One region of the Halalkalibacterium halodurans genome, then DNA from elsewhere that is predicted to be linked to it. Evidence: predicted binding sites of a transcription regulator. Region 1 holds the regulator's gene; the other holds the start of a gene.
The links. Region 1 encodes LexA, which represses DNA repair genes until DNA is damaged. Its sites were predicted from a motif close to CGAACATATGTTCG; they were not measured.
Positions count from the first base shown of each region.

Region 2: the regulator LexA is predicted to act here: its motif matches at 1,580-1,593, upstream of FED51_RS13835 (YolD-like family protein).

Region 1 covers NZ_CP040441.1:2,477,400-2,481,616, forward strand. Annotated here, with positions in the region: gene tkt (transketolase) at 1-460, opposite strand, end outside; gene FED51_RS11970 (DUF896 domain-containing protein) at 651-890, opposite strand; gene FED51_RS11975 (YneB family resolvase-like protein) at 981-1,634, opposite strand; gene FED51_RS11980 (hypothetical protein) at 1,659-1,862, opposite strand; gene lexA (transcriptional repressor LexA) at 2,014-2,637, shown strand; gene FED51_RS11990 (ferredoxin) at 2,940-3,188, opposite strand; gene glnA (type I glutamate--ammonia ligase) at 4,166-4,217, opposite strand, start outside.
Region 2 covers NZ_CP040441.1:2,860,949-2,865,165, forward strand. Annotated here, with positions in the region: gene FED51_RS13830 (DNA polymerase IV) at 1-1,130, shown strand, start outside; gene FED51_RS13835 (YolD-like family protein) at 1,614-1,964, shown strand; partial or broken gene FED51_RS21405 (HIT family protein) at 2,214-2,450, opposite strand; gene FED51_RS13845 (YnfA family protein) at 2,588-2,914, opposite strand; gene FED51_RS13850 (DUF3221 domain-containing protein) at 2,982-3,524, opposite strand; gene FED51_RS13855 (LOG family protein) at 3,665-4,217, shown strand, end outside.

The sequences.
Region 1 (4,217 bases):
TCGTATAGGTGTAATGGTCAACGATATTATACCCATCGCGGTTGTATGTAGCAGCTAAATGACGTTCTGCCATTGCCATACCTACGGCCATTGCAACCCCTTGTCCAAGTGGACCTGTCGTCGCTTCTACACCAGGTGTATGCCCATACTCTGGATGCCCAGGTGTTTTGCTTCCCCATTGTCGGAAGTTTTGTAACTCCTCAAGCGAGAGGTCGTAGCCTGTAAGGTGTAGTAGGCTGTACAAAAGCATCGAGCCGTGCCCTGCCGATAAAACAAAGCGATCGCGATTTACCCAGTCTGGATTAGCTGGGTTATGGTTCATGAATTTCGTCCATAAACAAAACGCCATCGGCGCTGCTCCCATCGGCATTCCAGGGTGTCCTGAATTGGCTTTTTCCACACTGTCAATGGATAGCGTTCGAATCGTATTGACTGCTAACTGTTCAACATGTTTCGACATCGTCTGTCTTCATCCTTTCCGTTACTGAAAACGTTCTTTTCGCTTTTCATGATAAACGTTATCGGACGATTGCACAAGCATTCGTTTAGGATTTGTTAAAAAAAAATTCATGTAATTATTAATTAGTAAACAAATATATTAACATTTTGATTGTTAAAGAGATAGAAAACGCCAGGAATCTGTCCTGGCGTTAGTGAATGTCGTTGCGGTACTTATTTTTGCTTTGTTTTAATTTATCTGGTGTTACGTCATTTCCTGCTCCATCGACGACCGTTACCGAATGTAGTTGATTTTTAAAGGACTGACGAAATTGTTGAATGTATTCTTCACGTAATTTTTTTTGCTCGCGAAGCTCACCATCTGTCAGACCTGTTGTTTTTGCTCGCTTTGCTAGTTCATTGATCCGCTCGATTTTTTGCTTAGAAAGCATCGGTTGTTCCTCCTAACTTCTCACAATCATCCTTATCACTCTACATGAACGTTGACTATCTTGCAACTAAGGAGAACCAAAAGAATGGCCCTATTGTTCCCCATGAAGCTGCTCGTCCATATATTCTTGATAACGACGATGCACCGTTGCTTTCGAGACATTAAATCCAAGACCTTGTAGTGTTAAGGCAATTTCATGAAACGTTAGGTTTTTCTGACGAAGGCGAACGATCTCCTTGATCGGCAGTTCCTTTCGTTCTCTCCCACCAGAAACACCTTGTTTTATATTCCGTTCGGGACGATAGCCATTTTTGACGGCTTGTTTCATTCCTCGCTTGATTTTTTTGTTATGAAGCTTACGCTGATACTCTTCCACGATCGCTACAATGTCAAGGACCATTTCATCTGCTTCTGATAGCCGAAGCTCCCCCTGATCACGAATCGTATAGATGGAGACACCTAATTTTCGTAACTGATGTAACAAAGCTATCTTCGAATGCCCTCGTGCAAGCCTTGTATCATCTTGACAAAGAAGGATATCAGCTTGCCCGCGTTGGAAAGCATCTATGCATTCTAACAATACAGGCCTGTCTAGAGAAAAGCCACTTGCTCGCTCTTCCAATGTAGCAACGACTTCTAGCGCATGTTTATTTGCAAGGGTGAGAAGCTCATGCTTTTGCCGAGCTAAGGACGTTTCTTGGCTCGTCTTTTCTGTGCTGACACGACAATAAATAATGGCTTTCAATGGACATCATCAACCTATCTACTCTTAGTCATTATGCATAATCGATTCATAGACGACAGATCCTTGACCGTGAAGGTTCTCGTGTTGCTCCTCTTGTTCGTACGAGAACATAGAGGTAGAAGCAGGATCGCTATCATCAGCAAATATAAGCGTTCCGTACATCAATAATAACGTAATAAGTGCAACAACTAACAATGAAATTTCTTGGCCAGATAAACGTCTAAGCATAGAGAATCACCTCATAAGAATGTTTGTTCCCCTTTATCATAAACAAGAACACTTGTTTGTGTCAACAATAAATTAGAACTTATGTTTGCATTACATATGTTCGCATGGTATAATTTAGTCAGTATAGGAAAGAAAAGAGAGGTGCCCCACCTTGTCAAAACTATCTAGAAGACAGCAAGAAATTTTAGATTATATCAAAGAAGAAGTTCGAGCCAAAGGATACCCTCCCTCTGTTCGCGAAATTGGCGAAGCCGTTGGACTAGCTTCAAGCTCTACTGTTCATGGCCATTTATCTAGGCTAGAGAAAAAAGGGTACATTCGTCGCGACCCAACGAAGCCTCGCGCGATCGAAGTGCTAGACTTAGAGAATTTGGCATCTGAAACGACTGAAGCGAAAGCTACGTATATCCCTGTCGTCGGGAAAGTTACTGCCGGATTGCCAATTACAGCTGTTGAGAATGTGGAAGAATATTTCCCACTACCTGAACAATTAACAGCCAACGACAACACATATGCACTGCGAATTCAAGGGGACAGCATGATCGAGGCCGGCATCTTTGATGGAGATCTTGTCATTGTGCGACAACAGCAAACGGCCGATAACGGTGATATCATTGTTGCCATGACAGAAGAAGACGAGGCTACCGTTAAAAGATTCTTCCGCGAAAAAGATTACATCCGTCTTCAACCGGAAAACTCAACAATGGAACCTATTATTTTGACATCTTGTACGATCTTAGGAAAAGTCATAGGCGTATTTCGTACCATCCATTAACTTGTCCTGCCACCAATCTATGCAACGTTCTATTTGTTTATAACCCATTACACTAGAAAAAGCTCAAGGGCCCTCCTTGAGCTTTACTATTTAATTTGACTAGTACAATCGTGCTGAAGCTAAAGAAGACACAGCGATTGCCGAACCTTTAAAGGGCAGCAAATCCGTAGTTGTTCTTATACTTAACAGCTATTGTAAGCAAAAAAACACGCCAATGGTTCATGCCATTGACGTTGCTTCTTACTGTTTTTACACAAAAGTTGACTTGGCTTTAATCCGCGTTAGCTTTACATCTTGAATTATTATTCAAATTTATTGGCATCTCCTTCAAACGGTTCATCTGCTACGCGAATGGAATCGGTAGGGCAGCCTTCAAGGGCATCTTCCATGTCTTCGATCAAATCTTCTGGTACTTCGGCAACCCCTTCGTTATCGTCTAAAATGACGTATGCCAATCCTTCGTCATCATAATCATAAACATCTGGAGCAGCTGCGCCACAAGCTCCACATGCAATACAGGTCTCCTTATCCACAATCGTATACTTTGCCATTTCGATTTCCCTCCCAAGGTTGTTGTGTTCTATCTATTTATAAAAGGTAGGAACAACCATTCACTTAATATTCCGACTTTTCCGTCGGTAAGTAAAGGTGTCCCGAAAAAGCAATCACTTTTTGAAAGACCTCTTGAAGTGACTTCACCTCAAGAGGCCTCAGGAATTACATTCATACGTTTGCATGTACTGCTCACGTCCCTATAAGTGTATCCTGAGTGCGGGACAAGTTTCCTCATTCATAGAATACTCTTGCACAGTGGCCTTTTCATTTTTTGTACGTGCCTTAGGTGATAACTACATTTTACACAACATAAATACCCTTATCAATAAATAATTATTCACTAGAGCAATGTGTCGTCAACCCTCGTGTTATAAGATCTAACATTATAGTTAAGCCTTATCCTGGTATTTTACATACCAATTTATTTATGTTGTACGCTAGTGTTCAATCAATTTTCATACCCATCCTTAAAACCTTACAATCCTAAAAAACCTTAGCGATAAAGCCCTTACAAGAATGTGATAAAATCTATAGTCGATTATTTTAAAATTTTTCCCTTAAAGTCTTAACTTCTCTAAAAAATAGGACACCTAGTCAGGTATCCTTGTTTGCTCTTTTACCGCATATAATGCACTTTTCTGTATAGTAGTCATATCTATGTTTACCTTTGACCTTGCAATCGAACCAATACTTAACCCGTTTCAAGTCTTGCATCAGCTCCTTAAGGTTTATTACTTTCATTCTACCTATTATTTTACCTAGATGTAAATACTTTACTTCATTTATCTGAAAAAATTGTTATTCTTGATCACCATCCGATAAACTATTTTAACAAAATCACCTATGTTTCTAGACTTCATCAAGCCTCATCGCTCGAAGCCAATGTTTTTCTCATTTCAGGTTCCTTTTAAAGGTAAACCATTTTATAAAGTAATAAAACCCCCGAAGCCTATCGCTTCAAGGGTTTCTTAGATTAATAGGTTTGCATGTACTGGTCTCGCTCCCATGGGTGCACTTGGGTGCGG
Region 2 (4,217 bases), 380 kb from region 1:
GTGATCCCGAGCGGCGCTCCGGTGTGATTTTGGCTGCGTGCCCTGTTGCCAAAGCTCGCGGGGTTACAAACGGGGAACGGCTATGGGAAGCTCAGCAAAAATGCCCAGAAGCAGTCGTCGTCCGTCCCCACATGCAGCAATATGTAACGGTTTCTGTGCAGATTACAGAGATTTTGGAACGTTTTACCGACTTGATTGAACCGTTTTCGATCGATGAACAGTTTATGGACGTCACCCATAGCCAGCGCCTATTCGGTGCTCCTCGCGAGATCGCACAAAAGGTGCAGCAAGCGATTTGGCATGAAACAGGTGTGCGAGCACGAATCGGGATGGGTGAAAGTAAAGTGCTAGCGAAAATGGCGTGCGACAATTTTGCGAAAAAGATGCCCTCCGGAGTTTTCCATTTAACCAAAGAACGAATGGAGCGGCTGCTGTGGCCCCTTCCGATTGAATGTCTATACGGGGTAGGTAGGCAAATGACGAAACATTTTCGCAACCAAGGCATTCGCACGATCGGTCAGCTAGCAAACACGTCATTGGAACGAATCAAAGGCAAATGGGGTGTGAACGGTCACGTTTTATGGCTTACCGCTCACGGCATCGACCCTTCCCCGGTCACGCCCCATTCCCATGACAAACAAAAAGGAATTGGTCACGGCATGACCCTCCCTCATGATTACGTCAAAGCCGAAGATATTCATGTCGTGCTCCTTGAGCTATGTGAGGAAGTATGTAAGCGCGCGCGGCGGGCCCATTTGATGGGACGAACGGTCGCCATCGGTGTGAGCGGAGCAAACATGGAGACCCCTACCGGCTTTCATCGGCAAATGAAGCTGACGAACCATACGAATATTACGATGGAAGTGTACGAGGGTGCTGCCACGTTGTTTGAACGTTTTTGGGACGGAAAGCCCATTCGTCGCTTACATGTGAATCTTTCCAACTTAACGAGTGATGAGGCATGGCAGCTAAGTTTTTTTGGCAACCGCGACCGGGTCCACCAGCTTGGCTATACGATGGATACGATTAAAGAAAAATTCGGAGACACCGCGATTCGGCGAGCGGTTTCTTTCCTCTCTGCTAGTCAAGCCGAGGAACGAGCGAAAAAGATTGGTGGTCATTATAAATAATGAGCAAAAAAGAGTGTTCTGAGGATCTGGATCGACCTCAGACACACTCTATCTAATAGCCTTAATCTAAAAACGTCACTTCGTACACAAATTCATTTGTCATAATATTCGCTTCTTGCTAGTATTTCGTCATTTGGGTGGTTAAGAGCAACGACACAATCCTTTCAAATTCGCTGGAACCCCTCTGTATTTTTTTAATCCTGTACCGTTTTATCATGAGTAAGTGCAATAGACATTTAAAACTATTGATCAAAGGATCGAACTAGGTTCAATTTGCTATATATGTTTATCAAACAGTAAAAAACAATTCTCCTATTAACCAAGGAGGGGCATTTGAACAGTTCATTCTAGTTCTTTATGAATTAAAGAACGTCTTCGATCCCTTTAAAACACTTCCATATGAATAAATTACCAATTGTAATCACGGTGTCTACTCGGTACTATAATAGAGAACATACGTTCTTTGGTACAGGGGTGAACTTTATGAAAATCAACAAGCTAACGCCAGGATATAACCTCAGATGGGAGTCGAGTCGGATGATGCTGCCTGAACATGTAGAGGCACTGCATACTTATCGCCGACAATCACAGAAACAAGCGAAGCCGGAGATGGATCAGCAAACATTAGACGAACTATCTTCTGTCATCCAAGCCTCTTATCATAAAAGAAAACCTGTGAGATTAACGGTTTTTGACACGTACGAAAATAAACAAATCGTCGGGGTGGTGACTTCTATCGACCGCGTGCTTGAGAAATTGAAATTCGAACACGATCAAGAATTTGAATGGATTCATTTTAACGTAATCATGGATGTTTCCTACGCAGATGAATGATTTCCTAAAAAGCTACTGTAACATTGGGATCATATGTCCTGAGTCCCCAAATAAATCCAAACACGATCAAACAGTCCCTTTTAAACGCTCGATTTTTGCCGCTAGTGCCACTCTTGTTTCAGGTAACTTCTTTTTTAACGCTTCATTGTTTAATAAAGCTTCAGAGTAGAAGTCAGCAAATGATGGTTCCCGCTCTCTTGTGATGACATGGATATGATAATGATCGAGGTCATTGAATTCTCCACCATTTTAACAAGTCGTGATACCCGCAGGATTGTATAATACCTTGATCGCCTTTACTACGATAGTCACTCCTTTCATGATCGCATTGGCTGTCTTTTGGTTAACGTCTTCTATCTCTATCACATGGGCTTTAGGAATGAGTAACGTATGCCCTTCGTGAAAAGGATCATGATCCAAGATGCCACAAACGAGCTGATCCTCGTAGACGACATGGACCGGTAGTTGCTTGTTTGCGAGCATACAGCCGGTACATTTTTTCTTTTTCTCTCATTTGGTCTGTCACCTTCTCCTGCTCTATTGACATCCGCTTATGAAATCGGTTCATTACGTTCATGACGATATTCACTCATTTGTTTCGATTTCACTATAGCCCTCGCCTTCTACGGCCTCGGCGCCCACAGCATAATCCCTACGCCCACTAAGCAAATAACGGCACCGATCCAATCATATGTATCAGGGGCTTTTCCATCTATCCACCAGCCCCATAAAACAGCAAGGAAAATAAAGACTCCACCGTAAGCTGCATAGACACGTCCGAATGACGGAAATGCTTGAAACGTAGCGATCACACCATAGAGGGCAAGAGCGACCGCGCCAAATAATCCAAGATAGACAGGCTTTCCATCCCGAAGCCAAAGCCATATTAAATATCCACCGCCAATTTCCGCTAACCCAGCTAGCAAGAAAAGCGTTGTGGCCATCACCATTCGATCCCCACCTCCCTTTTAGCTTCTTCTATGATGATACATGAAGGTAGGCAACGATTCATTCATTTTAATCAAGTTTATTTTCATCAATGATCCGTTCATGCTTTTGACCGAAGAGATTTTGTAAGTGCACATTCCAATGAGACGACTCTTTGTCGAAGGTAATGGATGTTAATAGGGCGCTTTCCTCCTGTTCTGACAACACTCGTTGAATGACTTCCTTCTCGGACAATTTTGCTCCCTCTGGCTTTTTTTCTTCCAAGACAACCACATCAGCTACCTCCGCTTGTGCTGGATAAGAATAAGCGATCGCCCCCTCAGCCCAAACAGCAATCCGTTCACCAATTTCAACTTCGATAGGCATATGATAAAAGCGAATCGCATTGTGAAATTCTTCTTTCCCTCCACTGTCGTCAAATCGTTCAGCTTCTATGCTCACAACGAGCGTCGTCTCTTCATTTACGTCCACAACGTAACCAATAATAGAGGCAGATTCCACGTCCACATCCTCAGCGGCTCCTTCTGCGTCTACCTCATGATTGCCTGTACCACAGCCACTGATGCCAACAAGAACGATAAAAAACGTAACGCTATAAAATAAGTGCTTCATCTTAAAATCCCTCCTGTCCCTCTATTAGTAATACGAAATAAAAAGCATCAGGGTTGCAGCTCGTCAAAAGATTTCGAATACATCTTTTACTTTCAAAACAAATACGATTAAACTAATAGATGGAAAGGTAGTGATGTAAGATGAAAATTTGTTTATTTTCCGGTTCCTCCCTTGGTCAACACCCGATCTATGCGGAGCAAGTCCGGGCGCTTGGTGAACAGATCGGTAAACAAGGATGGGAAGTGATCTACGGAGGAGGCAATGCAGGGTTAATGGGTGTCTTAGCTCAATCGGTTTTAGATAACGGCGGGCGCGTCACCGGAATCATCCCGAAAAAGATTGCCGAAAACGTCCCATCGATCGAATTAAGTGAACTTCTAATCGTAGAGACAATGCATGAACGTAAACAATTAATGTATGAGCGGAGCGATGCGTTTGTTACTCTTCCAGGAGGGATCGGGACTTTAGAGGAGCTATTTGAAATTTTTACATGGCAGCAAATTGGCTACCATGAAAAGCCTGTTGCTGTTTTTAACATCAATAGGTTCTTCCAGCCATTACTGCAAATGTTAGACCATACAGTAAACGAAGGATTTCTCTCATCTACCTGCCTCGAGCAGCTTATTGTTGAGGAAGATATGAACACCCTCTTCGATCGTCTTCAATCATTTGAATATCAAACGGTCAACAAGT